2 regions of the Aliivibrio sp. 1S128 genome follow, and region 1 is predicted to be linked to the other one. Evidence: predicted binding sites of a transcription regulator. Region 1 holds the regulator's gene; the other holds the start of a gene.

What was found. Region 1 encodes PurR, which represses purine synthesis genes. Its sites were predicted from a motif close to TNANGNAAACGTTTNCNTNA; they were not measured.
Region 2: metK (methionine adenosyltransferase) is a predicted target of PurR. The motif match lies at 7,442-7,461, and genes of this name have one in related genera.

What each region holds. Positions count from the first base shown of each region.
Region 1 is NZ_MAJV01000106.1:97,353-113,960, reverse strand. Features, by position in the region: gene A6E03_RS14105 (ABC transporter ATP-binding protein) at 1-350, opposite strand, end outside; gene A6E03_RS14100 (ECF-type riboflavin transporter substrate-binding protein) at 354-905, opposite strand; tRNA gene A6E03_RS14095 (tRNA-Leu) at 1,304-1,390, opposite strand; tRNA gene A6E03_RS14090 (tRNA-Cys) at 1,508-1,581, opposite strand; tRNA gene A6E03_RS14085 (tRNA-Leu) at 1,632-1,718, opposite strand; tRNA gene A6E03_RS14080 (tRNA-Cys) at 1,837-1,910, opposite strand; gene rluF (23S rRNA pseudouridine(2604) synthase RluF) at 2,040-2,984, opposite strand; gene A6E03_RS14070 (hypothetical protein) at 3,104-4,477, opposite strand; gene torR (two-component system response regulator TorR) at 4,672-5,370, opposite strand; gene torD (molecular chaperone TorD) at 5,605-6,252, shown strand; gene purR (HTH-type transcriptional repressor PurR) at 6,526-7,533, shown strand; cyclic di-GMP riboswitch class I at 7,689-7,775, shown strand; gene A6E03_RS14050 (TfoX/Sxy family DNA transformation protein) at 7,902-8,489, shown strand; gene A6E03_RS14045 (sensor domain-containing diguanylate cyclase) at 8,740-10,419, shown strand; gene A6E03_RS14040 (hypothetical protein) at 10,440-11,180, opposite strand; gene A6E03_RS14035 (MGMT family protein) at 11,296-11,598, shown strand; gene A6E03_RS14030 (YbaY family lipoprotein) at 11,633-12,145, opposite strand; gene tesB (acyl-CoA thioesterase II) at 12,378-13,241, shown strand; gene A6E03_RS14020 (Lrp/AsnC family transcriptional regulator) at 13,300-13,767, opposite strand; gene A6E03_RS14015 (PLP-dependent cysteine synthase family protein) at 13,905-14,969, shown strand; gene queC (7-cyano-7-deazaguanine synthase QueC) at 15,072-15,755, shown strand; gene vexH (vibriobactin export RND transporter permease subunit VexH) at 15,861-16,608, opposite strand, start outside.
Region 2 is NZ_MAJV01000003.1:95,234-111,841, reverse strand. Features, by position in the region: gene A6E03_RS02325 (type IV pilus twitching motility protein PilT) at 1-633, shown strand, start outside; gene A6E03_RS02320 (PilT/PilU family type 4a pilus ATPase) at 636-1,742, shown strand; gene ruvX (Holliday junction resolvase RuvX) at 1,871-2,296, opposite strand; gene A6E03_RS02310 (YqgE/AlgH family protein) at 2,293-2,856, opposite strand; gene gshB (glutathione synthase) at 2,925-3,872, opposite strand; gene rsmE (16S rRNA (uracil(1498)-N(3))-methyltransferase) at 3,886-4,617, opposite strand; gene A6E03_RS02295 (endonuclease) at 4,700-5,404, opposite strand; gene A6E03_RS02290 (SprT family zinc-dependent metalloprotease) at 5,518-6,012, opposite strand; gene metK (methionine adenosyltransferase) at 6,127-7,281, opposite strand; gene tkt (transketolase) at 7,668-9,665, shown strand; gene epd (erythrose-4-phosphate dehydrogenase) at 9,805-10,824, shown strand; gene A6E03_RS02270 (phosphoglycerate kinase) at 10,991-12,154, shown strand; gene fbaA (class II fructose-bisphosphate aldolase) at 12,310-13,386, shown strand; gene srmB (ATP-dependent RNA helicase SrmB) at 13,552-14,799, opposite strand; gene A6E03_RS02255 (tRNA1(Val) (adenine(37)-N6)-methyltransferase) at 14,887-15,591, opposite strand; gene brnQ (branched-chain amino acid transport system II carrier protein) at 15,878-16,608, shown strand, end outside.

The DNA of each region.
Region 1 (16,608 bases):
GCTCGTGAAACCATTTGATTTTCAAGAGCAAAAGCAATGTCTTCACCTACAGTTAATCCCACAAACTGGCTGTCTGTGTCTTGTAGTACGGTTCCTACATTTTCCGTGTATTGTTCTATTTTCCAGTCAGAAACATCGTTACCATTAAGGTAAAGTTGACCTTCAACTTCACCTTTTATCGTATGCGGAATAAGGCCATTTAAGCATTGGCCTAATGTTGACTTTCCGCTGCCGCTAGGGCCGACAATTAAAATCTTTTCTCCTTGCTCTATCCTTAGATTGATATTTTTAAGCGTCGGCTTATCCTGTGACGCATATCGAAAAGAGAAGTTTGAAAAGGTTACGCTCATTAATTATGGCGCCTCAGTTAGGTTTGTACTTTGTTTTTTACGTTTTGCTAGGTTAGTCAAAATTAAATAACCAACAATCGCAATCAAGGCCGTGTTGCCTGCAGCAATAATACAAAGTTGAGTAAATACTTTCGCAAATGGTTCAGCGTATAACACCGTATCTAAGAATGCAGAGGTGCCATAGCCAATAACATTACCCACAAAAGCCAATACTACAAATATTAGAAAATCTTTCTTATCAAAAAAACCTACTTCGATACGGTTTTTAGTTATGATCGGGAATAAACCAATGATCATCCCAACAATACCAGAACCTAATACCCAAGTAAGCCAAACTCCCCAACCTGCAAATAAATCTGTCACCCAGTGACCAATAAAACCGACTAAGAATCCAACAATTGGGCCGTACAATACTGAAAATAAAGCAAGAACAGCCATAGCAGGTTTTAGTGTTGTATTCGCAAACACAGGAATACCAAACATAGGTAAGCCACCGATGCCATATAAAGCAGCACCAATAGCAATAACAACAACAGTTTTAGCAGAAAGGTTCATAACGTTCGCCTTGAAGCAAAAGTGATATAGGAAGAAAGGCGCGTATTATACAGTAACTCGAGCGGTTTGGAAATGTTTACATCTAGACGGCTATTTGTTTTTATACACTCAAATAATCCCATAAATTTAATATGTTATCTCTTACTAACTTATTACTTACGTCTGGTTAAATACCCACCGAGTATTTAGCCAATAATTACGTATATACCAGACACTATTCCTAAATATAAGACCAGATAAGCAAATGATTTTACGTCTTCAAAATAAGCGGTCATATTTATAAATACAACAAAGTTTAGTTCGGCAGATACTTCATTCTCCTCCCTTAGCGAGCAAGAAGGAGAAACTAAATAGACATAAAAAAAGGCTCATCATTTCTGATGAGCCTTTAAAAAAGATGGTGCCCCGGGCCGGACTTGAACCGGCACAGCGCGAACGCCGAGGGATTTTAAATCCCTTGTGTCTACCAATTCCACCACCAGGGCACGCAATTTCTCGCGATGCTTCTAACCATGCTCTCTATTTAAAGAGGGTTGACACCATCTGTAATTACCGCCGAAGCCGTAATTTTTAATTCCTTCATTCCACTTACTAGAAGTAAATGGAGGCGCCTCCCGGAATCGAACCGAGGTTCACGGATTTGCAATCCGCTGCATAACCACTCTGCCAAGGCGCCAATATTTTTACTTACTTTTTATACAACTGATATCAATTGTATAAAATAGATGGTGCCCCGGGCCGGACTTGAACCGGCACAGCGCGAACGCCGAGGGATTTTAAATCCCTTGTGTCTACCAATTCCACCACCAGGGCACGCAATTTCTCGCGATGCTTCTAACCATGCTCTCTATTTAAAAGAGGGTTGACACCATCTGTAATTACCGCCGAAGCCATAATTTTTAATTCTTTAATTCCACTTACTAGAAGTAAATGGAGGCGCCTCCCGGAATCGAACCGAGGTTCACGGATTTGCAATCCGCTGCATAGCCACTCTGCCAAGGCGCCGTATCTGTTTACGGGGCTTAATGTAACTGATTTAAAAAAAGTGTCAAATAAAAAATTGCATTTAACACTTCGTTTGTAGACTTTATCGCCAAAACCAGACTAAATCAGTTAAGGTGTTGAAAAAACAATCTATTTAGGGCGCCACACTTTAATTTCTGATTGGGGTTTACCCTGCTCTTTACGATCATTTTTTCTTTTAGGTGCGGAGTTACCAAAACGTTCTTCTTTCGCTTTTTCACGACGCTTTTCATTAAATGTATTATTCGAGTGATGATTACGGCCCGAACTCGCTTTTTTCATCACACGTACTTTACCATCAATTTCTTGAACTTTACGTGATGCTTCTTCTGTCTTACTTGACGTTCCGATCATATTATTAATCTGTTCCATTTCAGGTTCAGTCAAATAACGCCATTCACCAGAGGATAATCCACCTAAATCAATATTCATGATACGTACGCGTTTTAGTTTAAATACTTCATAATCTAAGTATTCACACATACGACGGATTTGACGGTTAAGCCCTTGAGTTAAGGTAATCCGAAAAACAAAGCGAGATTCTTGCTCGATTTTACATGGTAAAGTAATGGTATCTAAAATAGGTACACCCGCTGCCATCTGAGTTAAAAATTCATCAGTGATCGGTTTATCTACTCGTACTACATACTCTTTCTCATGCGCATTACCTGCACGAAGAATTTTATTAACGATATCCCCATCGCTGGTTAAAAAGATCAAGCCATCCGACGGTTTATCTAAGCGACCAATTGGGAAAATACGTTGTTTATGATTAATATAATCAACAATATTGCCTTCAACATGACGCTCTGTTGTACACGTGATACCAACTGGCTTATTGAATGCAATGTAAATACGTTCTTGCTTCTCTTTTAATGGTTTTCCATCAACCAGAACTTCATCACCGTCAGCAACTTTAGTTCCCATTTCAGGTAACTTGCCATTAATAGTAATACGTTGTTGATCAATAAGCTTATCTGCTTCTCTGCGTGAGCAATAACCCGTATCACTAATGAATTTATTTAAGCGGGTTAATTTAGGATCTGGTGATGTCATGATGTACCTCTAAAAAGTGAACAGCCGCAGTGTATCAGAAACGGATAAATATCCAATAAAAAAGCACCTTAACCCAATGTCTAAGGTGCTTTGTTCTTAACGATTAATAGGGTCACCTATTATTTAACGTTAACAGCCTTGTTAACTTCTACTGGAATTACAATGTCATTCACTGTCGATGTTTCAACAATAGCCTTCTCGACAGAAGGATCTTCCACCTCAACTGGAACTACCTCAGTAGCCGTTAGCGCTTCAGCAACTGGCGCATCTTGAGTTGCAGTGTTCACTTCCTCAGCAACTACCGCTTCCTTTTCTTTGTAAGAAGCAATGACACCATTCAAATTATTAATTAAATTATCATTTCTCTCAAGTTGCTGTGTTAATAGAAGTACTTGCTTTTGAGAATTAACACGATCTTCTGTTTGGTTTTCAACCGTGACTTCTAATGTTTTTATTTGAGCATTAAGCCCTTTAATCTTCGCTTCTAAGTCGGTTGTATTGTTAATATCATGCATCTGCTGTACTGCATTCAAAATTGAAGATGTTTGCGCTCTTAACGGCTCATCACGATAATCATCACCGTTAATGGCTTGAGAAATAGATAACAACTTATTTTCTACTTCTAGAACAGATTGTTCAAACTCACCGTTCTTAACCGCTTTAAGTAATTTAACTTCTGCTGCCATATTTTTAAGATGATCAAGCTGGAAGCGAGTTTTAGCAACTACATCAACAATTAAAGCTTTGTCACGGTTATTCGCTTGTACTGCTTTCTTTGTTTTATCTAGTTCAGCTTTCGTTTGACCATAGCTTATTGGCGCTATCGTTCTAAAACCTTTATTCGTTAATCCTACAAACTCTTTTTCCAATGGCACTACGTGTATTTTTAACGTTGTTTCAATTTCAATCACTTTTGCTTGTGTTAAAAAAGAGGCTTGGCTAGTCTGAGCCTCAGCAATCCCCTCTTCAATTACCGTAATAAATAACTCTCTGTATTGCTTATTTAAACTTAAAAAATCTTGCGGATAATACGTTTTTACATCGATTGAATTAAGATATGCCATTTGTGCAATAGCATCTGATAAAACAACATCCGCTGTTTCTTTATAATTTTTAAGTTTACTTAACGCCATATCGGCATCCGCGACTAAACTCATGTATTTAGCTGAATAACTTCCAGAAGAAAACATTGAATATTCTTCATTGATTAAACTCGGTTCTTTCTCTATATCTGAAAATACATCCTTTGCGTCAATCCAATCTTCCATCATATCTGTGTAAGTGGATTCAGAATAAACTTTGAAATTGTCTAAAGAATCAAACGTGACTTTATCTAATGCATACTGCTTTTGAAGAGCATCGAACGTGGTAGCCGATGCTACTGGTGCATTAGTTTCAATTGCAACAACTGCAGAACTCTCATCAGTACTTTGACAACCGATAACACCAACTAATGCAGAGGTAATCACTGCCATTTTAAAAAACTGTTTCATGCCGAACCTATAATAATTTTATTTGAATAGACAAGCGCTGTGCGCTCCTATCGATATTTTATTATAAAAATCAATTAAAAGCAGAATTTCTTACTAATGAATCACAATTAAAATTGACAACTGCACTGGCATAAAAAAAGCCACTCAATATATGAGTGGCTTTTTTAAAGATTAAATATTGATACTAATAAATATCAATCACCAGCAAACATATAACCTTCACCATGAACGGTAACAAATATTTGTGGGTTTTTTGGGTCCATTTCCATTTTTGCACGCATTCTTCGAATAAGTACGTCAATGGTTCGATCATTTGGAGCATCGACTCGATGGCTTATCATATTCAAAATTCGTTCGCGTGATAGAACCGTATTAGGGTATGACGATAAGGCAACTAGTAACTCATACTCAGCTTTAGTTAACTTAACGGGTTCGCCATTATTTGATAACGCACGACGTTGAATATCAAATGTCCATTCCCCAAAGCGAACTAGATTTGATTCATCTAATTCTATTGGTTCATGAACCAAAGACATACGCCAAAATAAATTCTTAACTCGAACTAATAATTCGCGTAATTCTACAGGCTTAGTGACATAGTCATCTGCACCCATTTCTAGACCAACGATTCGGTCAATACTATCTGTTCGTCCTGTAACGAGAATAATACCAATGTTAGATTGACTGCGCAGTTCGCGAGCCAATAATAAACCATCCTCTCCTGGTAGGTTTATATCAAGCATAATTAAATCAACTTTTTGTTCAGCCAAAACAGTTCGCATCTCTGCCCCTGTTTCAGCCTCGCTCACTTGATATCCCTCGGCTTCAAAGTAGCCTACAAGTTTAGAGCGAGTTACCACTTCGTCTTCAACAACTAAAATGTGATAGCTCATAATATTCTCTTTAATGGTTATTTAGATAGTTCTTATCTTATTCTATTCATATTTTGTAATAATGCCAACTCTCAATTGATATTTCTATTGTTTAATTGATTCAAAACAATTATTAACAAAAACGGTTTATTTAATTTTTACACATATCCTTATACAGCCTGTTAATGATAGGTGCTATTCCTTTTCATACTTATCCAGTACAATTCTTAAATAAATTTCTTGGAGCAAAAATACATGAACGAATTAACTGAATTTAACAAACAACGTGCTGAAATTTACTGGTGGCTATCTAGCTTATTAGCAAGTGAATTAACAACTGAGCAACTAGAGCAATACAATAGCTTTGAGGTACGTACCTTTTTATCTGATTTAGGAAAAACACCTGAATTAACAGATACAATCAACGCGTTAATTGAAAAGTTAAATCAACTTCAAACTCGTGACGATGCACAGTTAGAGCTATCTGCTGATTTCTGTACCGCTTTTTTAGGTTCAGATAAAAACAGTGCCCTTCCTTATGCTTCTATATATTTAGATAAATCAGGTCTTCTTAATGCAAAACCTGCTCAAGATATGCGTGAATTATTAGCTAAATACAATATAGCTCAAAAGTCTGAGTTCAACGAACCTGCAGATCATATCGCTATTGAATTAGATTTTCTTGGAAATTTAATTCTAATGACAAATCAAAAAACATCTGAAGAAGAATTTGAAGAATATATGAATGCCCAATTGTCATTCATCAATGCTCAACTTTTGTCTTGGACACCTAAATTCAACCATATTTGTAAAGAAAGAGATGACTTCGGTTTTTATGCTGCAGTAACCTCGTTTCTTGTAACCTTTCTACAACTTGACGTTACTTTTCTTACAGGTGAGTAATTAATGACTTCGTATGTTGATACAATATCGTTACAGTCATGTGATATAAATCAAATCGCTAACAAAATTTACTAAATCAATAATTGTTTGCACTATGCTTTATCTATAAAATGTGAGCGCAAACGATAAAATCGAACATTAAATGAAAACCGCATTTTTAGCGGTTTTTTTCATTTATAACCAGGGCCTATTTATCTTCCATCATACCAAGACAAAACTCTCTATTTTGTTGGAACATAAATAGCCCCTTATTTACCTATTTAAGGCTTTTATATGGCTACTATTAAAGACGTTGCAAGAATTGCTGCGGTTTCTACCACCACTGTTTCTCATGTGATTAACAAAACTCGCTTTGTTGCAGAAGCAACTCAAAAGCGCGTATGGGAAGCAGTTGAAGAGTTAAACTATGCCCCTAGTGCGGTTGCTCGTAGTTTAAAGTGCAATACGACACGTACTATTGGCATGCTAGTAACTCAATCATTTAACCCATTTTTTGCTGAAGTAATGCACGGGGTTGAAAATTACTGCTACAAACAAGGTTACACACTATTTATGTGTAACACTGAAGGCGATTTAGATAAACAAAAACATTACCTTCGTATGCTTTCTGAAAAACGAGTAGATGGCTTATTGGTTATGTGTTCAGACCTTAATGAGCAGTTATTAGCGTTACTTGAAAAAAATACAGAATTACCAATGGTTATTATGGATTGGGGCCCAGACAGCCCTCGCACAGATAAGATCATTGATAACTCTGAAAAAGGTGGCTATTTAGCAACAAAACATTTGATTGAAAATGGTCATACTCAAATTGCTTGTATTACAGGCCAAGCGGACAAAACTACGTGTAAAGAACGTGTTCATGGTTTTCAACGTGCTCATGAAGAAGCTAACTTACCATTTAAATCAGAATGGATCTTAGAAGGTGATTTTGAATGTGCTTCTGCATCAAAAGCCGTTGATAAATTATTAGCTATGGAAGTACGTCCTACGGCTTTATTTTGTTTTAACGATATTATGGCTCTGGCTGCAATCAGTCGAATTAAGCAATCTGGTTTACGAGTTCCTGAAGATATTTCTATTATTGGCTACGATAATATAGAACTTTCAGCTTACTTTTCACCACCGCTAACGACGATCCATCAGCCTAAACGCCGAGTAGGTAAAACCGCTGTCGAAATCTTATTGGAACGCATTAAAGATAAGCACCACGAACGTCGTGTTTTTGAAATGCAACCCGAGGTGGTATCTCGAAGCAGTGTCTTAGATCGTACTAAATAGCGGTTATTTTCTTTGCCATAAATGAGGGTTGGTTCAAATAATATCTAAAACTTGAACCAACTTAACAAAAATAAAAATAAATTTTTTGAAGCAAGATCACACTATACTTAATTCCGCAATAACTACCTTTATTGATTGCTATATCATCAACGAAGTCACGAACAGGGCAAACTGTGCGAAAGTGCAGGACGCAAAGCCTCCGGCCTACGTATTGAAAAATATAAGGTAGCGGGGTTGCCGATGGTAAGTAATCTCTCTGGTATTGTTAATTTTTACTTTAAAATAACAATGCCTTATTTTGAACTTGCTACTATTTCCTCGGGCTCAGTTGTTTAGTGACGTAGACTTACTAACCGAGAATTATTGCAATGGATAAACCAGTACTAAAAGAATCACTTCGATTACTGTCATCTTTAGGCACTATCACTTCACGCTCAATGTTTGGTGGTTTTGGCATTTTTATTGATAGCACCATGTTTGCTCTTGTTGTTCAAGACAAGCTGCATTTGAGAGCGAGTAGTGAAACTATCAACTTATTTAAAGAGCAAGGGTTTGAACCTTATGTTTATAAAAAACGTGGTTTTCCTGTTGTCACTAAGTATTTTGCAATTTCAACTCATTGTTGGGAAGATCCTGACTCTATCTTAATTCAAGCGATTACTGCTTTAGATGTCGCTAAAAATGATAAAGAAAAACAACAGGCCGCAGGCCCATCACGTATTAAAGATTTACCAAATCTCAGATTAGCTACGGAAAGAATGCTTAAAAAAGCAGGAATTAATACCGTGGATGAATTACGTGACACCGGCTCTGTAAATGCCTATAAAGCGATTCAACAGACACACTCAAGTAGTGTAAGTGATGAATTACTTTGGTCTCTTGAAGGAGCGATTAAAGGTACGCATTGGTCTGTTGTTTCAGCTGAAACACGAAGTGAATTAAGAAAACTATTATAATAAATATATACGCCTTAATCTTATTTGCTATCTAAAAAATATAGATTAAGGCGTTATTTTCTTTGATATCCTACCTTTCACATCTCATCCAATCGTTATTATCATTCATTTAGTTAAAAAGCGATAATCCTCCACGTTTTACATCTTCACGACAATAATCGCTGTTAGTTTATATCACTATCAGTTAATCTCACCCCCAATATATGGAATAAAAAACTGTTAAACAGTTCACGTTTTACAAGGTGCATGGATGAAAAAAAATACCATTAGCAAAAAATGGCTTTATTTACCTATAATATCAACGATATTAACGATAACGCTTGGTTTATTTGTATTCAATTCAACACTGTCAAACTGGCTTGAACATAAGGTAGAAGGCAGCTTATCTGAAGAAATAACTCGTCTTATTAAAGACATTAACGACGATAATATTTCTTTTACCGATTTAAAATCATTAGATGTTTACATAAAAACGAAACTAGTGATTGCCAAAGAAGATCATATAACATTAATTACATCTGACGGAACCCCGATTGCCGATAGTGATATTTCTTTAAGTTCTGTTTTACAACTTGAAAATCATCTAAACAGACAAGAGATCGTCAACGCTCAAAACTTTGGGTATGGCACTTCGACTCGCTTTAGTACATCTCGCTTTAAAAACTTACTGTATTCAGCAAAATCATTCGAATATCAAGGTTCTACGTACATCCTTAGAGCAGCTACGCCATTAACTCGCATTGATGCAATGGTGGAAGAGTTGATGAATATTTTAATTATTTTAATGAGTATTAATATCGTACTTGTTATCGCTTCGTCCTTACTAAGTAATAAACTGATTCAACAACAAGTTCAAAATGAGCAAGACTTACAAGAAGAGCGTATTGAACAACGAACTCAAGAAATAGAACTCTTACATCGCCTTGCAACTATGCTGGCAGCCTGTAATTCAATTAATGAAGCTCAAATGGTGGTAGAGGATATCCTCCCTAGAATTTTAGGGGATGTGAACGGTGTTGTATCCTTAATGCGTTCCTCTAGAAATCAGTTACTAGTAAAGCTTGATTGGGGTGGCGCGTGGCCTGGCAGTAAAACTTACGCACCTGAAGAGTGCTGGGCATTACGTAAAGGTAAATTCCATTTCGCTAATGATAAATACACAACGTTACCTTGTTCTCATATGTCAGCGACAGGCATTGATCAAACCCTCTGCATTCCGTTAACTGCGCATGGCAACACCATTGGTATGATGCACATCTATTTAGGTAATACAGATAATTTAGATGACAATGTTAAGAAACTTGCTTTTACCGTTGCCGAGCACTTAGGCCTTGCTTTAGCCAATTTAAACTTACAAGAAAAATTGAGGGAGCAGGCAATAAGTGATCCTTTAACTGGTTTATATAATCGTCGCTATTACGAAGAAACAATTAATCAAGAAATTATGCGTGCTCAGCGACACAAACAAGAAATGTCGATCCTAATGCTAGATCTTGACCACTTTAAACGTTTCAATGATAACTACGGTCATGATGCAGGGGATTATGTACTCAAAACTATCGGCTCATTACTGCTTAATATCATGCGTGGTGAAGATACAGTCTGTCGCTTAGGAGGAGAAGAATTAGCTATTATCTTACCCAATACAGGTGCAGAAGGTGCATTACATGTCGCTAATGAGTTATGTAAATCGGTTAGTGATCTTCACCTTGCAATTAAAGACCTATCATTAGGAAAATTAAGCGTTTCCATTGGTATTGCGACTTATCCCAAAAATGGGCTCCAATCTGAAGATATAACTAAGTTAGCGGATATTGCTCTTTATGAAGCAAAAGGCCGAGGCCGAGATCAAGCCTGCCATTACGACGAACTTATTCAATCTCCAGACGTTGCTGAAATCACCGAAGATACACTTATAATCAATACTTAACACATACTGAACGGATGAGCCTAATCAACAGGCTCATCCTCATCAACCTGCATCATAAAATCAGTGACCCAACCAATTAATAAAATCATTAACCACGAAACCATAATGGAAGTAGGCACTTCAAATTTTGGCGATATTATTAGTGTACTAAAGCCAATAACAGGTAAAAGCCAAGACATCATTGGTAGCCAATCACGATACTTAGACCGGCTAACACTCTGTAAACACACAATCAATCCAGTAATTGATAAGGCAACAAGCGCAGCATGCTGTAACCCTCCTATCCATAAAGGGATCACTAATACTAAAGGCCACCAAGCATTTCTATTTACTGGCTTCCAACTTCTTGCTGCAACCCACACCAGCACAACACTTAAAATTTGAAGAAAGGTTGAATACGCACTACCATTTAATTTACCTTCGTACTGTAATGCCATAATTCCAGCTTCCATTGCAATAACAACTGAAACTATAAATACAACTAGATGAATACTTTTACGCCGAGAAAAAACAACCATCAATACAGGGAACAATGTCCAAACTGCAATTGAAAGTGATAAAGGTTGAGAGTCCAAAGTTAAACCAAATAATGACATTCCAACGAGCAATACCCACGTTGCGACTCCGCCTTGCGGGATCAACCAAAGCATCGGAATGGCTAAAGCAAGTAAAGGTAACTGCCCGCCACTGATACCGAATGCCAAGACACCGATGACAACAAGTATAAAACTTAATAAAATTGATAACACAGCTAATAACATCACTTTCCCTCCTTGGTATAGAGTTGTTTACTTTGTTACAATTTAAGTTTAGTGGCAATCACCCGCTTTATCACTGACCAACCTCTCTAATTTCTAAAATAAGGTAGTTAATCTAATGGATGAGTTTATTCATTGTATCTATTTAAATTTATTTTATGTCCCAAAAGGAAAGTTGATCACTTATGGCCAGCTTGCCGCACTAGCAGGGTTTCCTAAGCATTCACGTCATGTTGGAAAAGTTTTATCTCAATTACCTAAAGACAGTAAACTACCTTGGCATAGAGTCGTAAACTCTCAGGGGAAAATTTCGTTACAAGGGGAAGGATTTGAAACTCAAAAAAAGAAACTAGAGAACGAAGGTATTGTAATTCGTGACGATGGTAAAATTCTACATTTCAAACAAGTAGTCATGCACTAAGCATAACTACCCATCGAGAGTGATTTAGTCAATATTATTGACGTACACCTTTAAGCAATAACTCTTGTTGCATTGTTTTTGCTTCATCAGTGATCACGGCATAATTTGTATCAGTGGTAAATCGTAATTTACCATCAATTGTAATCGTAGCTCGAACAGAGTAACGATGATTTGGCTGAATATCTGCAGTTTTGAATTCTAAAGAGTAATCAAATGGAGATGATTTTTCACCCGCTTCAAATGTTTCTTCTGTGATGGTTTTTGATGGTGCATCAGCCAAAGAAACATCTGATAACGTTACCGTAATAATTGCGTTTTCAGGTAGAGCAATACGCTCACGGTAGCCAACACTGCCCGTCACTACTTGCGTTTCAGCAACGTCAATAACTTCTGTATTTGATACGTCGCTTTGAGCTGTCTCTTCTTGTACAACTTGTACAGCAACGTCTTGTTTCACTGTTTCTTTTTCAGTTTGATCCGTTGAATTACAACCAACCATTGTGATCCCTGTAGCCACAGATAACGCCACTAATAATGATTTTTTCATTTTATTCTCTCTTTATTTATATATTCTGATAAAAACAACATAAATATAAACCTAATATATTGAGCTGTCTTGTTATCAGCTTCATCTTTGACAGAAAACTAACTCAATTACAGTAAAATAACACGGTCTTGATGTTATTTTGCCCCAATTAACATCCTGTTTAACTTATTGAACTCAACCTGAATCTACCTCACAATAGAGTAATAACGTCATAAGTACTTAAGGCACAAAAATGAATAAACCATTAAACGAATTATTAACCCTTTTACAGCTCGAACAATTAGAGCAAGGCTTATTCAGAGGGCAAAGTGAGAATTTAGGATTACCCCAAGTTTATGGCGGTCAAGTTATTGGACAAGCACTCTCAGCGGCTCGTTATACCGTTGATAACGCAAGAACAGTACACTCTTTTCATAGCTACTTTTTATATCCAGGCGATCCTGAAAAAGCCATCATTTATGACGTTGAAAATCTCCGTGATGGCAGAAGTTTTAGTACTCGTCGCGTAAAAGCGATTCAAAATGGACGCCCTATTTTCTATTTAACGGCTTCATACCATGGTGATGAGCCAGGGTTTGAACATCAATCAGCAATGCCAGATATTGCTGGGCCAGAAAACTTTGCTTCAGAAACACAACTTGCAGAAGCGATTAAACATGTTTTACCACCAGCGGTTCAAAAGATTTTCTGTGGTGAGAAACCAATTGAAGTTCGTCCTGTAAATATAGTTAACCCACTTGCTCCTAAAAAAGCGGCACCAACACAACATTTATGGATAAGAGCAAATGGGGATTTACCTGATGATCAGCTAATTCACCAATATCTATTAGCATACGCTTCTGATTGGGGTTTTTTACCAACAGCACTTCACCCACACGAAGTCAGCTTATTAACGCCTAATTTCCAAGTAGCGACAATTGATCACTCAATGTGGTTCCACCGCCCATTCAAAATGGATGAGTGGCTGCTTTACTCTATTGAAAGTACCAATGCGAGTGGCTCACGTGGTTTGGTGCGTGGTGAAGTATTTAATCAAAAGGGTGAACTCGTTGCTTCTGCAATACAAGAAGGCGTAATGAGAATGAAAAAGAAATAAGCCTAAACCGACATAATGCAGGTCAGTTATTTATGTGACCTGCTAGTAATCTAAACCGTCATAAAGGCAATTCTGTTGTGTATTTTAATGGTTCCATTGCAAAAGTACTGGTCACGTTTGATATATCATCCACACTATTAACGAGCTTTTTATAGAAACCATCGAAGGCCTTCATGTCTTCAGATAACACCTTGATCATGTAGTCATACTCCCCCGCCATTCGATAAAACTCCATAACCTCAGGGAAATCAGAGACGGTATCTACAAAGTGGTTATACCATTCTTGAGAATGATTGGAGGTTTTAATCAATACAAAAGCGTTAAAACTTAATCCTAATTTTTCCGGGTTCAGTAAAGCTACTTTCTTTTGAATCACACCCGCTTCTTCTAAACGTTTTAGGCGCTTCCAACATGGTGTCGTCGTTAAGTTAACCGCTTCTGACAATTCTTGAAGTGAAATCGTACAATCTTTTTGTAATAACAAAAGTAAAGTCTTATCCACCTTATCTAGCTCATGCTTTCCCATAGAAACCTCAAAATAGAAAAATTTTCTTTTTAAATGACAGTATGAAGTAAATATAGCAAAGTTTTTCTCATTAGATAACGGTAAATTATTCACATCGCTACTATTATTGACATTGACCATATTTAAGGAAAATCATTATGTGTACAGATCATAACTGGATCAATAACGCTATTCGTAAAATTGAAGCTGATTACCAACGATCTGCGGACACGCACCTTATTAAGCTTGACTTGCCAATGCTTGAGGGTATCGATGTATATTTAAAAGATGAAAGTACTCATCCTACAGGCTCCCTTAAACATCGTTTAGCTCGTTCGCTTTTTCTTTATGCTATTTCAAATGGTTGGATTGGTCCAAATACGCCAATAATAGAATCCTCTTCGGGCAGTACCGCTGTATCTGAGGCTTATTTTGCTCGTTTACTTGGACTGCCATTTATTGCTGTTGTACCTCGTAAAACAGCAAGTAAAAAAATTGAGATGATCAAATTTTACGGTGGAAAACCACACTTTGTAGAACGTTCAGATGAAATTTATGCAGAATCTCACCGCCTTGCAGAAGAATTAAACGGTCATTATATGGATCAGTTTACTTATGCAGAGAGAGCAACTGATTGGCGTGGAAACAATAACATCGCTGATAGCATCTTTAACCAAATGACGTTAGAAGATCACCCTAAACCAACATGGATAGTAATGAGTCCGGGAACTGGTGGGACATCAGCAACAATTGGCCGCTTTATTCGCTACCAAAAATACGACACCAAATTATGTGTTGTTGACCCTGAAAATTCAGTTTTTCACGAGTTTTTTAAAACAGGAAATAAAGATCTGACTTTACAATGTGGCAGCAGAATCGAAGGGATTGGACGACCTCGCGTTGAACCAAGCTTCATTCCTGGGGTTATCGATGAGATGCGTACTATCTCAGACGTTGAAAGTGTTGCAACAGTCCGCTGGTTAGAAAACATCCTTGGCAGAAAAGCGGGAGCCTCAACCGGAACAAATTTATTTGGTGCGCTGCAACTTGCTTGTGAAATGCAACAACAAGGAGAGAAAGGCTCAATCGTAACTCTACTGTGTGACAGCGGTGAACGATACCTTGATACTTATTATAATGAGGAATGGGTAACTGAAAATATAGGCGATCTTACTCCTGTGCTTTCTCAGTTAGAGGAATTTGGAAAAACAGGTCTATTATAAACCTTAGTAATTTGAAAACTATTTCCTAATTAAAGCCATCGATCATCGGTGGCTTTTTTACTACAATAGCGAACAAACAATCCTATTGAGATTTCTTATATTATGTCTACAGCTATCGTTGTATTTAGTGGCGGTCAAGACTCCACCACCTGTTTAATTCAAGCTCTTACACAGTATGAACACGTTCATTGTATTACTTTTGATTATGGCCAACGTCATAATCAAGAAATTGAAGTAGCAAAAAAAGTCGCTCTTGAGTTGGGTGCGGCCTCCCATAAAGTAATGGATGTCGGCTTATTAAATGAACTTGCTGCCAGCTCATTAACTCGCGATAACATCCCTGTGTCTCACGAACTGCAAGAAAACGGCTTACCAAACTCTTTTGTTCCGGGCCGTAATATTCTTTTCTTAACCTTGGCGGGTATCTACGCCTATCAATTAGGTGCGGAATCAGTCATTACAGGAGTATGTGAAACTGATTTTTCTGGTTACCCAGATTGTCGTGATGAATTCGTAAAATCGATCAACCAATCTCTTGTATTAGGCATGGATCGTAAGCTTAGAATTGATACGCCATTAATGTGGCTAAATAAAGCAGAAACATGGGCGCTAGCTGACAAGTATGGAAAATTAGACTATGTACGCAATCAAACATTAACCTGTTATAACGGTGTGATTGGCGATGGCTGTGGTGACTGCCCATCGTGTGACTTACGTAAGAATGGTTTAGACGACTACTTAGAAAATAAAGACGCAGTAATGGCTGATTTAAACTCTAAGATCTAAAACGAATTGGCCTTACTTTTAAGCTAATTTCGTTTAATTTAGAATTAAAAAACGCCCATCTTTAATAAGAAAGATGGGCGTTTTTCTTTTAGTTAAGATACAAAATTAATGCGAAATTCGACCTTTAATATCATGATCTATTTCTTTATTAAGTTGCTCTTCAACATAACCAGGTGAGTGTGTGCTGCCAGAAATCAATCGATACATTGCAGGAATAACAAACAACGTTACTAACGTCGCAAATGCCATACCAAAGAAAATAACCGTACCTACTGCCACTCGGCTTTCATAACCAGCACCTGTCGACATAATTAATGGAATAGCACCCGCTAATGTCGTAAATGCCGTCATTAAGATCGGACGTAAACGACGAGCAGAAGCATCAATAATCGCTTGCTCTAACTCCACGCCTTTATCACGCAGTTGGTTAGCAAACTCAACAATCAAGATCCCATTTTTAGTTACCATTCCGATCAACATGATCATACCAATCTGGCTGTAAATATTTAGCCCCTGCCCCATAATAACTAAACCAAGGAATCCACCGAATACACCCATTGGTACAGTAAACATCACAACCATAGGGTTGATAAAGCTTTCAAATTGGGCCGCTAATACAAGATAGGCAACCAGTAAAGCTAAACCAAATACCACTAAAATACTTGATTGGTTTTCTTTAAAGTCTTTTGATTCTCCTGTGTAAGCCACTGAAATGTCACTTGGTAACATTTCAATCGCTTTTGCATCTAGATAATCCAGAGCATCACCTAACGTCGCACCATCTTTTAAATTTGCAGTTAACGTTATCGATTTTTGCTTATTGGTGTGTGATAAACGAATAGCAGAGGCCACT
Region 2 (16,608 bases), on a different contig from region 1:
AAATCAACAACCCTTGCAGCAATGGTTGATTACATCAATGAAAATCACAATAAGCATATATTAACGATTGAAGATCCGATTGAATTTGTTCATAAAAATAAAAAATGTTTGATTAACCAACGTGAAGTTCATCGTGATACTCACAGTTTTAACGCCGCTTTACGTTCTGCATTACGTGAAGATCCTGATGTTATTTTGGTTGGAGAATTACGAGACCAAGAAACGATTAGCCTTGCACTAACAGCGGCTGAAACTGGGCACTTAGTTTTTGGTACTTTGCATACCAGTTCGGCAGCAAAAACTATCGACCGTATTATTGATGTATTTCCTGGCAGTGATAAATCCATGGTCCGTTCTATGTTATCAGAGTCATTAAGAGCAGTAGTTGCTCAAACATTAATAAAACGCATTGGTGGTGGTCGTGTCGCATGTCATGAAGTGATGATAGCAACCCCTGCGATTCGCAATTTAATTCGTGAAGATAAAGTCGCTCAAATGTATTCAATTATTCAAACCGGATCATCTTTTGGTATGCAGACAATGGAGCAGAACGCGAAAAAAATAATTGCCCAAGGCTTAGTTGATCCTGATGAAGTTGCAAAAAAAGTTGAAATAACAAGCATGGGGTTTTAATTATGATGTTGGATGAATTACTGCATCAAATGGTTCAGCAAAAAGCATCAGATATTTATTTAACCGTGGATGCTCCCTGTTTATTACGAGTAGATGGTGAACTTAGAGCGATTGGCCATAAGCAAACTAACGACTCAGTTTCTGCTTTACTTGCAGAAATGATGGATGATGATCGTCAAACTGAATTTAACCAAACATTAGAAGCCAATTTTGCCATTGTAAAGAATGAAGGGCGATTTCGCGTAAGTGCGTTTTGGCAACGTGAACAACCAGGTGCGGTAATTCGTCGAATTGAAACAACAATACCATCGATGGAATCTTTGTATTTACCTGAGGTTATGAAGACGTTAGCGATTGCTAAACGAGGTTTAGTTCTTGTTGTTGGGGCTACGGGGTCAGGTAAATCGACAACAATGGCAGCCATGACAGGGTATCGTAATGCACATAAAACAGGTCATATATTAACGGTGGAAGACCCGATTGAGTTTGTTCATCCACACAATAAATGTATCGTTACTCAGCGTGAGGTTGGGTTAGATACAGAAAGCTATGAAACGGCTTTGAAAAACTCGTTACGACAAGCGCCAGATATGATTTTGATTGGTGAGATCCGTAGTCGAGAAACAATGGAATACGCAATGACTTTTGCGGAAACGGGTCACCTTTGTATGGCGACGCTTCATGCTAATAATGCTAACCAAGCATTAGAACGTATTCTTCATTTAGTGCCTAAAGATAATAAAGAACAGTTCTTATTCGATCTATCAGCTAACCTTAAAGGAATTATTGCTCAACAATTAATTCCTGATGTTAATGGCAATGGGCGTCATGGTGTTTTTGAGGTGTTATTAAATACCCCGAGGATTTCTGACTTAATTCGTCGAGGCGATCTCCACGAATTAAAAGCAACCATGACTAAATCACGAGAATCTGGGATGCAGACATTTGATCAATGTTTATTTGATTTGATAGTAGCAGATAAGATTTCAGTCGATGAGGGACTACACAGTGCGGATTCTGCTAATGATTTAAGATTGATGCTGAAGACGAAGCGTGGTGATTCATTTACGACATCGAAGTTTGATAATGTATCTATTTCGTTAGACTAAAAGCGACACGCTTCGCTAACTAGAAGGCTACGCTCTAGAAACGATAAGAGCAGTAATACCTAAAATTATTACTGCTCTTAATATCTGTTTTTGATCTTATAGGAGCGAAGCGTTCTAGTTTCTAGTTTCTAGCTCCATTGACTCTCAAACCAGCTTTCTAAAATAACCACCGCTGACTGACAATCAATATTGCCTTTCGATAACGCTTTATAGCCACCAAACTCAAATAAATCAGCACGAGCTTCTGCTGTTGATAAGCGTTCGTCGTGAAGCTCCACTTGATTACCAAAACGGCCATGTAGACGATTAGCAAATTTCTTTGCTTTTGGCGTGATGGTTTCTAATTCTTTACCATGAAGATCAGTTGGTAGGCCAACAACGATTAAATCGGGTTGCCATTCTTTAATTTGTTTTTCAATATCATCCCAGTTAGGGGTGCCATCTTGAGCTTTAAATGCTTTTAATGGACTTGCAGTACCTGTGATTTCTTGGCCAATGGCAGAGCCAATACTTTTGGTGCCAAAATCAAATGCCATGATGGTACGTGAACTCATGCGTGTCCAACCTCGCTGGATAAATTTGCAGGATTAATACCTAATATTTCAATCGCTTTTCGCCAACGATCGGGGATAGGGGTATCAAAAATAACTGAAGGATCTGCCTCTAGAGTTAACCACGTATTCTCAGATAGCTCTTTTTCTAGTTGACCAGCGTCCCATCCTGAATAACCAAGAGCAACCACATATTTATGAGGTTGAGATTCAGTACCTAATGTCGCTAAGATATCTTTTGATGTCGTAACGTATAATTCATTGGTGACACGTATACTTGATGTATAAATATCTTTTTCAGAGTGAAGAACAAAACCGCGGTCGTCAGAAACCGGCCCACCATTAAGCACTGGCTGAGTTAACGTATGTGGAAACACAATAGGAGATGGATTATCTAGTTTTATTTGATCTAGCATACCTTTCAATGAAATAGGAACGGTTTCATTAATACGTAGGCCCATGGTTCCTTCGGAATCATGTTCACAAATATAGATGACACTTCGTTGAAAGAAAGGGTCTTTCATATTAGGCATTGCGACTAAAAAATGGTTTTTTAAATCCACAGAGCCTCCTAAATAATTCAATTATTATTAAAGGGAGCTATGCACTCCCTTTATATTGCCTAGTTCAATTAAGCGTTAATTCGGCGCTCTATAGCGTCCATTAACTTGCCTGTAATTGAAATATCAAATGCAGCTTCGATTTCTTTGATACAAGTAGGGCTCGTAACATTGATCTCAGTTAGTTTGTCACCAATAACATCAAGGCCAACAAAAATTAAGCCTTTTTCTTTTAACGTTGGTGCAACGGCATTCGCAATTGCCCAATCAGTTTCACTCAGTGGGCGAGCCTCACCAGTACCACCTGCCGCTAAGTTACCGCGTGTTTCCCCTTTTGCAGGAATACGAGCTAAGCAATAAGGCATTGGCTCACCATCAACAACAAGAATACGCTTATCACCATTACTAATATCAGGAACAAATGTTTGCGCCATGCAGTAGTTTTGCTCGTGGTTAGTTAACGTCTCGATGATAACCGACACGTTTGGATCGCCTGCTTTCACACGGAAAATAGAGGCGCCACCCATGCCATCAAGAGGTTTAAGGATGATGTCACCATGCTCCTCACGGAACGCTTTGATCTTTTCTGATTTACGAGTAACTAGCGTTGTTGGTGTTAATTCAGGGAACCAAGCCGTAAACAGTTTTTCGTTACAATCACGTAGGCTTTGTGGTTTATTTACAATTAAAGCACCTTGAATTTCTGCGCGTTCAAGAATGTAGGTCGCGTAGATGTATTCAGTATCAAACGGAGGATCTTTGCGCATTAATACCGCGTCAAGATCAGCAAGGTCGATAGTTTGCTCTGATTTGAATTCATACCAACCGGTAGGATCTTCTTTCAGTTCAACGATTTTGGTATCAGCGACTGCTTTACCTTGGTCTAGGTGTAGGTCGGCCATTTCCATGTAATGGATTTCCCAGCCACGCTTCTGAGCTTCAAGCATCATGGCAAAGCTAGAGTCTTTCTTGATGTTAATGGATGAGATAGGATCCATTACGATACCGAGTTTGATCATTGTGTTTCTCCAGTTAACCAAGATCGCCGAAACGAACTTGTAAGGCTGTAATTGCGGTAAGCGCTGCGGTTTCTGTTCTTAGAACTCGAGGACCAAGCAACGTTTCTTCAAATTGATATTGTTCTGTCATGTTAATTTCATCAGACGATAAACCGCCTTCAGGGCCGATTAACAAGCGTACATTAGTGACAGGTTCCGGTAATGTATTGATAGAGTATTTTGCTCTTGGATGAAGATTTAGCTTTAATCCTTCATACTCTTCTGCACACCATTCTTCTAACGACATAATTGGACGAATTTCAGGAACGATATTTCGGCCAGATTGCTCACATGCTGCAATCGCAATTTTTTGCCATTGGTCGAGTTTCTTTTCAAATCGTTCTTTGTTTAATTTGACACCACAACGTTCAGAAATCAAAGGGGTAATAACATTAACACCTAATTCGACTGATTTTTGAATGGTGAATTCCATTTTATCACCACGAGAAACCACTTGGCCTAAGTGTAAATTTAATGGCGATTCGCTGCTGCGTTCAACACGCTCGCTGATCTCAACTTCGACACTCTTCTTTGACGAAGTGGTAATTAATGCTGGAAATTCAGCACCACTACCATCAAATAACAATACTGATTCGCCCTCTTTCATTCGCATAACACGGCCAACATGGTTGGCGGCATCGTCACTTAAATTAACTTTTCCTTGTGAAGGAAGCAGTTCTGGATGATGGATTCTTGGTATTCTCATGGTCTACTTTTCTTTAACTATCTTACATTTAAGGATGGAGGTTAAAATGTGCTTTTTCAACCTCTATTTAGCTGAATCTAATTTATTTAACACACGCTTTATAGACAAACTGATTATGGTTACCTTGAATTTTTGCAATACGCTTGTCTCTTTCGCATTCCCAAGCGGAAACAGGGTATTGTTTATTCCACGCTTCCATTAGTTGGCGCTGTGCTTTAGATAAATTAAAGCGATACTCTTTATTCATATACATATAGGTACGGGCAATCGCACCTCGTGATTGCGCTGGTGGCTCAGCAACGCGACCTTTAAAATCGACTTTAAAGCTACATTGACCATAATTAGCCCCTTTACTGCCATTCCATTGTGAAAAACGAAAGTTAGAACGGTCGCCATTTACTTCACCAATGGCAGGGACAAGGTTATGTAGATCCGCTTCCATTGATTTGAATTGTTTGTCGTTTTTGGTGCAATTTTTACGACCACCATTTTGCCAACATTGACGCTGGTGCCCAAACTGCCAGGCAGGTACTACGTGTTCCCATTCAATACGGCTGGCTCGTTTTTCTTGTTTACGAACTTGGTAGCCACAGCTTTCTAGATCAGGAATGCCTTTCTTTTTATTTTTCCAAGTGATGTCACACCCACAATAAAAAGAGGTTGGGTGATCAAGATAGATTTTTACAGCTTCTTTTTTTGCTTTTGAGAATGAAGAAGGAGGCGCAGCGAAAACATGGAAAGTGATACTAAAAATAAAGGTGGCAATAGCTAAGCGAATTAATCTCATAAGAGGCTCTACTGATTATTGTATTAATGCAGTAAGAGTAGCCTATTGTTAATTCGCATTATAGATAATTCAATAAACAGAATGGGAAATCTGATTACTTTTGAATTTTATGTCTACGAAGCTTGGCGCTTAGATAATTTTAGTGGTGATTGGCATGCTTTACAAAGGTATTGTGTTTCTTTGCGCTGAACTCTGTTGTGACGACGCACTGTCAGTTCATGCTGTGAGCATTTACAACGATATGGAAAGGTTTGCCCTTTAACTGATTCAATATTAAAACGGTGTGTTGTGCGTGCAGGTAAATTGAATACTTGATTCATTATCCCTTGCCATTCCTTACCATGAGGTCGTACTCGGCCATGTAATCTGAATGCGATTAGATGGGCAATTTCATGAGGGATCACTTCATTGATAAAAGTGTACTCATTTTCTTCTAGCAGGATAGGGTTAATTCGTACTTCCCAGCCTTGTAGACGGGCAGTACCGGCAATTTTCCCACGTTGAGTAAAGTTAATCGCGGGTAGAGAAAATGGACGATTAAAAAAAGTGGATGCTTGTTGAATACACTGCTGCGCTTTGGCTACGGATGCTTGTTGAAGTGGGGTCATTAAATCTCTTTATCTGAATATCAAATTAACGCTTTAACTATAAAGAGTATATGGGGTTAGAAAACAAAAAAGGAAGCCGAAGCTTCCTTTTTAAAAGAGTTCTTAAGTCTTGAATTACTTAATGCCAGCGAAATCACGAAGGATTTCTGCTTTATCTGTCGCTTCCCAAGGGAATTCTTCACGACCGAAGTGACCGTATGCTGCCGTCTTCTTGTAGATAGGCTGAAGAAGGTTAAGCATTTCTTGTAGGCCGTATGGACGTAGGTCAAAGTGCTGACGAACCGCTTCAATGATGATGTCGTGAGATACTTTTTCAGTACCAAACGTTTCAACCATGATTGATGTTGGATCAGCAACACCGATAGCGTAAGAAAGTTGGATTTCACAACGATCAGCCATGCCAGCTGCCACGATATTTTTCGCTACGTAACGTGCTGCGTATGCTGCTGAACGGTCAACTTTTGATGGATCTTTACCAGAAAATGCACCGCCACCGTGACGAGCTGCGCCGCCGTAAGTATCTACGATGATTTTACGACCAGTCAGGCCACAGTCACCCATTGGGCCACCGATAACAAAACGACCTGTTGGGTTAATAAAGAATTTAGTTTCTTTACTTAGCCATTCAGCAGGCAATACTGGTTTGATAATTTCTTCCATTACTGCTTCACGTAGATCGGCTGTTGTTACAGAATCGCTGTGTTGAGTTGAAAGTACAACCGCATCAATACCAACAATTTTACCTTGGTCGTATTGGAACGTTACTTGAGATTTTGCATCTGGACGTAAGAAGTCCAGCTTGCCGCTCTTACGTACTTCCGCTTGCTTTTTAACAAGTAGGTGAGAGTAAGTAATTGGTGCAGGCATTAAAATTGGTGTTTCGTTCGTTGCGTAACCAAACATGATACCTTGGTCACCAGCGCCTTGATCTCTTGGATCGGCTTTATCAACACCTTGGTTGATGTCTGGAGATTGCTTACCAATTGTGTTTAATACTGCACAAGAGTTAGCATCAAAGCCCATATCTGAATGAACATAACCAATTTCACGAACGGTTTCACGAGTAATTTCTTCGATATCTACCCATGCTGAAGTTGTTACTTCACCACCGACCATAACCATGCCAGTTTTTACGTACGTTTCACAAGCAACACGAGCTTTTGGATCTTGCTCTAGGATTGCATCAAGTACGGCATCTGAAATCTGGTCGGCAATTTTATCTGGATGACCTTCTGATACTGACTCAGAGGTAAATAGGTGCTTAGCCATTAAAGGAGCTCCAATTTTATAAATAATAAGTTCTAAAAATACCCACAATCTATATAAGTCTATACGTATAACAGTGTAGGTGTTTTTCCATCTAGACGGCTATAATAGAGAAAAACTGATTAATTACAACCCATTTCAACGAATGATATGAATATAAGACATAACCAATCGTTTGCGTTTAACAATCAGATTTATCTATAGAAATCTGATTTTCTTTCAAAATAGTGAAAAAAAGCACTTTATTTCCTAAGTAATCGTTTGCAGTGCAGATAAGGCTTTGCGACAATACGGCGCTGCAAATTTAAGTTAATCCATAAATATGGGTAACTAATCAAGAGTTAACTAGCTCAATAAATATATAGTCCTTCGAATTTTCAGGAGCAGGCATGTCTTCACGTAAACATTTAGCAAATGCAATCCGCGCTTTAAGCATGGACGGTGTACAACAAGCAAATTCTGGTCACCCAGGTGCACCAATGGGCATGGCAGACATCGCTGAAGTATTATGGCGTAGTCACCTAAATCACAACCCACAAAATCCAGAGTGGGCTGATCGCGACCGTTTCATTCTTTCGAATGGTCACGGTTCAATGCTGATTTATTCTCTGCTTCATCTTTCAGGTTACGACCTGTCTATCGAAGACTTAAAGAACTTCCGTCAATTGCATTCTAAAACTCCAGGTCACCCTGAGTACGGTTATGCACCGGGCATCGAAACAACAACTGGCCCATTAGGCCAAGGTATTACTAACGGTGTTGGTATGGCGATGGCTGAAAAAGCATTAGCTGCACAATTTAACCGTGAAGGTCATGATATCGTTGATCACAACACATACGTGTTCATGGGCGATGGTTGTTTAATGGAAGGTATTTCTCATGAAGCGTGTTCTTTAGCGGGTACATTAGGTCTTGGTAAGCTGGTTGCTTTCTGGGATGACAACGGTATCTCTATTGATGGTCATGTTGAAGGTTGGTTCTCTGACGATACGCCTAAACGTTTTGAAGCGTACGGTTGGCATGTAATCCCTGCTGTAGATGGTCACGATGCAGATGCAATCAATGCAGCGATTGAAGCAGCTAAAGCTGAAACGGGCCGTCCAACGCTTATTTGTACTAAGACAGTAATTGGTTTTGGTTCTCCAAATAAGCAAGGCACGCATGATTGTCACGGTGCTCCACTAGGTGCTGATGAGATTGTTGCGACTAAAGCGAAACTTGGTTGGGAATTTGGTCCTTTTGAGATCCCTACTGATGTATACGCTGAATGGAATGCAAAAGAAGCGGGCACAGCAAAAGAAGCGTCTTGGAATGCTAAATTTGATGCCTACGCTACTGCACACCCAGAATTGGCTGCTGAATATAAGCGTCGTGTAAACGGTGACTTACCTGCTGAGTGGGAAGAAAAAGCCTCTGCAATCATTGCTGATCTTCAAGCGAACCCTGCAAATATCGCATCACGTAAAGCCTCTCAAAATGCACTAGAAGCATTTGGTGCTATGCTACCTGAATTCATGGGCGGCTCTGCTGACCTTGCACCGTCTAACTTGACGATGTGGTCTGGTTCTAAGTCATTAACTGCAGATGATTTCTCTGGCAACTACATTCATTACGGTGTACGTGAATTTGCGATGACAGCAATCATGAACGGTATCGCTCTGCACGGTGGTTTCGTACCATACGGCGCAACGTTCCTAATGTTCATGGAATACGCACGTAACGCAATGCGTATGGCTGCACTGATGAAAATTCAGAACATCCAAGTGTACACTCACGATTCAATCGGTCTAGGTGAAGATGGTCCAACTCACCAACCTGTTGAGCAAATTGCGTCACTACGTTTAACTCCGAACATGAGCACATGGCGTCCATGTGACCAAGTTGAGTCTGCTGTTTCTTGGAAACTAGCGATTGAACGTCGTGATGGTCCATCAGCACTTATCTTCTCTCGTCAAAATCTTGCACAACAAGATCGTGATGCTGAGCAAGTGGCTAACATCGCAAAGGGTGGCTACATCCTGAAAGATTGTGAAGGCCAACCTGAGCTTATCCTTATAGCGACGGGTTCTGAAGTAGAACTAGCGGTTGAAGCTGCGGCTCAATTGACGGCTGAAGGTAAATCAGTACGTGTTGTTTCAATGCCATCAACAGATGCATTTGATAAGCAAGATGAAGCGTACCGTGAAGCGGTTTTACCATCATCGGTAACTAAGCGTATCGCTGTTGAAGCCGGTATTGCTGACTTCTGGTACAAGTACGTTGGTTTCGGTGGCAAGATCATCGGTATGACAACGTTTGGTGAATCAGCGCCTGCTGACGAGCTATTCAAAATGTTTGGTTTCACTACTGAAAATGTAGTAAACACAGCAAAAGAGCTTTTAGCTTAATCAAAAGTCATTCGCTTAATAAAAGTGAGTAACTGAATAAAAAGCGAAGTTATCGAAAGGTGGCTTCGCTTTTTTGATCCTTTAAGAAAAAAGCGAAAAGAGTACAATAGGCGACAAATAAATCTGAGTGAATGGAATTATGTTAAGAGTGGCGATAAATGGATTTGGTCGAATTGGTCGTAGTGTTCTTCGTGCTTTATATGAAAGCGGAAAACGTGATCAAATAGAAATTGTGGCTGTGAATGAATTATCACAACCTGAAGGGATGGCACACCTTTTTCAGTACGATTCAACTCATGGACGCTTCCAACATAAAGTGACTCATGATCAGGAATATCTTTATATCGACTTACCTGATGGCTCTCAAGATCGAATTCGTATTGTGCATCAAGCGAATATTTCCCTTTTGCCATGGCAATCATTGCAAGTGGATTTAGTCCTGGATTGTACAGGTGTTTATGGGTCTAAAGCGGATGGCGAGAGACACATTGATGCGGGCGCTAAAAAAGTGTTGTTTTCACATCCAGGAAGCGCAGACTTAGATAACACTATTATTTACGGTGTTAATCATGACACATTGCTTCCAGAGCATAGAGTTGTCTCTAATGGATCTTGCACTACCAACTGTATTATTCCTGTCATTAAAGCCATTGATGATGCGTTTGGTATTGATTCGGGTACGATTACGACAATTCACTCAGCGATGAATGATCAACCTGTTATTGATGCATACCATTCTGATTTACGACGTACACGAGCGGCAAGCCAATCTATTATTCCGGTTGATACCAAATTGCATAAAGGTATTGAACGAATTTTCCCGAAATTTTCTAACAAATTTGAAGCGATTTCCGTGAGGGTGCCGACGGTAAACGTCACTGCGATGGATTTAAGTGTAACAATTAATACAAATGTGAAAGTTAATGACATAAATCAAACCATTGTTAATGCATCTCGGTGTACATTACATAACATTGTTGACTATACTGAAGCGCCGCTTGTTTCTATCGATTTTAATCATGATCCCCACAGTGCGATTGTCGATGGCTCACAAACAAGAGTAAGTAATGGGCACTTAGTTAAAATGCTGGTTTGGTGTGATAACGAATGGGGATTCGCTAATCGAATGCTAGATACCGCATTAGTTATGAGAAAATAAAAGCGTCATTCAAGAAATTTGTGATGGAAAGAGAAAAAAGATTAATTATCACCTTGAAAAAAGTGAACTCCATCCCTATTTACTGAATAATGCAGTAAGAATTTAATCGGTTTGGCAATGATGCCGAACTTGAAAACTTTTTATTATTTAATTGAGAGGACAAAAAATGTCTGTAATCAAGATGACTGACCTGGAACTTGCAGGTAAACGCGTATTTATCCGTGCTGACCTAAACGTACCAGTTAAAGATGGTAAAGTAACTTCTGATGCTCGTATCCTAGCATCTCTACCAACGATCAAGCTTTGCTTGGAAGCTGGCGCTAAAGTAATGGTTACTTCTCACCTAGGTCGTCCAACGGAAGGCGAATACAACGAAGAGTTCTCTCTAGCTCCTGTAGTTAACTACTTAAATGACGCGCTAGATTGTGACGTTAAACTAGCTAAAGATTACCTAGATGGTCTTGAGTTAAACGCTGGTGAGTTAGTTGTTCTTGAAAACGTTCGCTTTAACAAAGGCGAGAAGAAGAACGAAGAAGAGCTTTCTAAGAAATACGCAGCATTATGTGACATCTTCGTGATGGACGCATTTGGTACTGCTCACCGTGCTCAAGCATCAACTCACGGTGTTGGCATGAACGCTCCTGTAGCGTGTGCTGGTCCTCTTCTAGCTGCTGAACTTGAAGCACTAGGTAAAGCAATGGACAATCCTGCTCGTCCACTTGTTGCAATCGTTGGTGGTTCTAAAGTATCAACTAAGCTAACGGTTCTTGAGTCTTTATCTAAAATCGCTGACCAACTTGTTGTTGGTGGTGGTATCGCGAACACATTCATCGCAGCTCAAGGTCACAACGTAGGTAAGTCTTTATACGAAGCTGACCTAGTTGAAACGGCTAAAAAACTGATGGTAGAGTGTGCAATTCCTGTTGCTACTGACGTTGCGTGTGCAAAAGCATTTGATGAAAACGCTGAAGCTGAAATCAAAAACGTTGCAGACGTTCAAGATGACGACATGATCTTTGACCTTGGTCCAGATTCTACTGCAGTACTTGCAGACATCATCAAGAATGCAAAAACAATTCTTTGGAATGGCCCTGTTGGCGTATTTGAATTCAAAAACTTTGAAGCGGGTACTGCTGGTATTTCAAAAGCAATCGCTGATTCTGAAGGTTTCTCTGTAGCAGGTGGCGGTGATACGCTAGCGGCTATCGATAAATTCGGTATCAAAGCTGACGTTTCTTACATCTCTACTGGTGGTGGTGCATTCCTTGAGTTCGTTGAAGGTAAAGTACTTCCTGCAGTAGCTATGCTTGAAGAGCGTGCTAAAGCATAATTATTTGAAAAGCGGGAATCTAAACATTCCCGTTTTTTACGTTTGTTGATGACAATTTTTATTGATACAATAAGAAAAGTTGTGAGCAAACGTTTGCAAAAATTTGAACGTAAGTTTTTTAATTTTAAAACGATAGAATAAATAGGACTATTTCCATGTCTAAGATCTTCGATTTTGTAAAACCTGGTGTTATTTCTGGCGACGACGTACAGAAAGTATTTGCAGTAGCAAAAGAAAACAAATTTGCTCTTCCTGCGGTAAACGTAGTGAATACTGATACTATCAATGCTGTTCTTGAAGCTGCTTCTAAAGCTAAAGCGCCAGTTGTTGTTCAGTTCTCTAACGGCGGTGCTGGTTTCTTCGCTGGTAAAGGCGTTCAACTTGAAGGTCAAGGTGCACAAATCCTTGGCGCTGTAGCTGGTGCAAAATACGTTCACGCAGTTGCTGAATCTTACGGTGTTCCAGTTATTCTTCATACTGACCATGCTGCTAAGAAACTTCTTCCTTGGATCGACGGACTACTAGACGCAGGTGAAGTATTCTTCGCTGAAACTGGTAAGCCTTTATTCTCTTCACACATGCTAGACCTTTCTGAAGAGTCTCTAGAAGAGAACATCGAAACTTGTGCTAAGTACCTAGAGCGCATGGCTAAAATGAACATGACAATCGAGATTGAACTTGGTTGTACTGGTGGTGAAGAAGACGGCGTTGATAACTCTGATATGGACGCATCTGAGCTTTACACTTCTCCTGAAGATGTTGCATACGCATACGAGAAACTAACGGCTATCAGCCCACGTTTCACTATCGCGGCATCTTTCGGTAACGTACACGGTGTTTACCAAGCAGGTAACGTTGTTCTTACTCCAACGATCCTACGTGATTCTCAAGCTTACTGTGCTGAGAAATTTGGTATCGCATCTGACGCACTTAACTTCGTATTCCACGGTGGTTCTGGTTCTTCTGAAGCAGAAATCCAAGAGTCTATCGGTTACGGCGTTATCAAAATGAACATCGATACTGATACTCAGTGGGCTTCATGGGATGGCGTTCGTGCATACGAAGCTGAAAACCGTGATTTCCTACAAGGTCAAATCGGTAACCCAACTGGCGAATCTGCGCCTAACAAGAAGTACTACGATCCACGCGTTTGGTTACGTGCAGGTCAAGCTTCAATGGTTGCACGTCTTGAAAAAGCATTTGCTGACCTTAACGCAATCGACGTACTATAATTTTTATTATAGACCGCTCGAATTGAGTTAATCAAAAACCCGCTGATGGCGGGTTTTTTTATGTCCCTAGTTCCTAAGTGACTTCTAATAAAAAAGCAGCCTGTAAATACAGGCTGCTTTTATTGTTTTAGATCGTAGCGTTATAGCTAGCGAAGCGTATAGAAATTACTTTTTCTTTTTCTTCTTTGGTGCGTTTTTCTTCGCTAAAGCCGCTTTTTTCTTCGCGTTCTTTTTCTGCTTATTCTTAAATACCGCTTTTTTATGTTGTGGTTTTAATCCTTCAACAAAGCGCTCTTTAATGATCTCATCTTCTTCTTTAACGTAGCGACCAACGCGTTCCATCATATTTTGGTCATGCGCTTCAATCAAAGAAACCGCATTACCTTTCTTACCTGCGCGAGCAGTACGGCCGATACGGTGTAAATACACATCAGCGGTACGAGGCATATCAAAGTTAATTACATGGCTTACATCAGGTAAATCGATACCACGAGCAGCAACATCCGTTGCTATCAATACGTTAACTTTGCCATCACGGAAACGAGTGATTGCGTTATTTCGGCTTTCTTGAGGCATTTCACCTTGTAACCAAGCACATGAAATCTTAGCTGTTTCTAAGTGACCACGAAGTTCAGCAAGACGTTCACGCGTTTTTACAAACACAATCGCGCGCTCAGTTTGGTTCGTTAGAATACTTTTCAGTAGTTCTATTTTATGCGGCAAGCTATCTGCACGATGATACCACTGAGTGATTTTTTTACGTTCACGGCGAGATGGCTCTGCGATGATTTTTGCTGGTTCGTTTAATAGATCAGCAGTAAAACCATCAACACCACGACCTTCTAATGTTGCAGAGAACAAGAAGGTTTGTTTACGCCAACGGCATTCTTTTGAAAGACGGTCAACAACAGGACCAAAGCCCATATCCAACATACGGTCAGCTTCATCAAGGATCAGTGTTTCAATAGCACGACAATCAAAGCGTTCAGCTTCGATGTATTCCATTAAACGTCCTGGAGTTGCTACAACGATATCTTGAGTTCTTGCAAGAATATCAGCGTGTTCTTGATAGCTGATACCACCGGTAATGGTGAATACTTTATGGTGAGTATATTTTGCTAACTCACGAGCTTCATCAGCGACTTGAATAGCAAGTTCACGTGTCGGAGTCAGGATTAATACGCGAGCAGGACCTGGATCACGACGTGGGAAATCGTCAAGATGCTGTAAAGCCGGTAATAAGAAAGCGGCAGATTTACCAGTACCAGTTGGAGCAGAAGCAAGGATATCTTTACCTTCTAATGCTTCAGGGATAGCCATAGCCTGAACTTGAGTTGGACGTTGATAACCAATCTCCTCAAGAGCGCGCAGTAGGTTAGGGGATAGATCGAGATCAGCAAACGTTTTGATCACTGTTGGATTCTCCGTTCAGGTCTAAAGAGTATAAATATGATGTTAGCCAGACATTATAATGATTTATTAGAGATGGATCCCGATCTTTTAATCCATATTGAGATAAAAACATCTAGTTAGGTTAATAAAGGCATCACTATAACTATTTTTGTTATGAATTATTAATGTAGTCTCTTGATAAACATAAGGAAAAAGAGATAGCTCTATTAGTAAGCGAGAAACGGATTTTTTTTCTGTTGTTTTTATTTTAGTTAGCTTAGTTAGCTTAAAATCGTGATTTTTAGCTATTTCAATAAATTTTTCGCCTTCAATGAGCGGAAGAATGAAACTGGCACGCCCCTGTGAAGAAAGTAATTTTTTGCATTGTGCTAGTAAATCAACAAATGGCAAGGCGTCAGTATGACGAGCAACAGAGCGCTCCCCCTTCTGTGATTGCTCTCCACTATTAAAATAAGGAGGGTTACAAATGATGGAATCGTATTTTTTTTGTGGAGAAAAAGAGAGAATATCTTGATGGAATAAGGTTATTTGTTTTGTCCATATACTATTTTGGAAGTTTGTTTGAGCGACCTCTACCGCAACAGGCATTAATTCAACCGCATCAATTTGACTTAATGGCTCTCTTTGAGCACACATCAAGCTTAATAATCCAGTTCCACAACCGATATCTAAGATCGATAGGCTGTTATTTATCGTTGCCCACGCACCTAATAAAACACCGTCAGTGCTTACTGGCATACCGCATTGCCCAATATCGATACGAAATTGTTTGAAAGTGAAACTTTTATTCATAATTAGCTCAATATGAGTGTGGTTGTTAGTGTTGTAATTTATATGTTAAATAGTGTGATATTCTATTTTTGATATTTTGTTGAATCTTTGAATGCTAATTGATCACTCTTTTATAAAACTAATTAATAGTGAATAACACTGCTTATTGGCTTTTTAGCAATTTGATTATGGTGTTTTTCTCTAGACTATTGCGAATTATTGATAATTTGTTCATTATTCTGACATAAATATCGAAAAAGATATAAAAACAACATTAAATACACACAACATTATACAAGGGTTTCCTATGAAACAGTCATTAAAACTCGCCGATATCATCGCCGTTGGCTTTATGCTTTTTGCCTTCTTTTTAGGCGCGGGTAATATCATCTTCCCACCAATTGCTGGTCAAATGGCTGGTGAACATGTTTTCAGCGCGATGAGTGGATTTTTAATTACAGCCGTTGGTTTACCACTATTTACGATTATTGCTATTGGTGTGTCTGGTGGTTCTTGGCATCATCTTACTCGCGATTTACCACCTAAAGTTGCAATGATAATGGCGATCTTAATGTTCGTTATTATTGGTCCGGCTTTTGCCGCGCCACGTACAGGATTGGTTGCCTATGAAATGGCGGCAAAACCTTTCCTTGGAGCTGATGCGGGTCAACTTTCTCTAACATTATTTTCAATCGCATTCTTTTCAATCGCAATGTTCTTTGCATGGTCTCAAGGTAAACTTATCGATACGATTGGTAAGTTCTTAACACCTGCATTATTTATTGGTTTAATTGTGTTAGCTATTGCTGTGTTTGTTAACCCTCAAGGTGAGATTGTTGCAGCAACAGGAAACTACATTGATAGCCCTTTAACTACGGGATTCTTTGAAGGCTATAACACCATGGATACCTTTGGTGCATTAATGTTTGGTATTTTGATCATTGATGCGTTAAAGAGCAAAGGAATTACTGAACACAAAGCAACAACTAAGTATTTAACTATTGCTGGTTTAATTGCCGCATCGGGCTTGGCATTTGT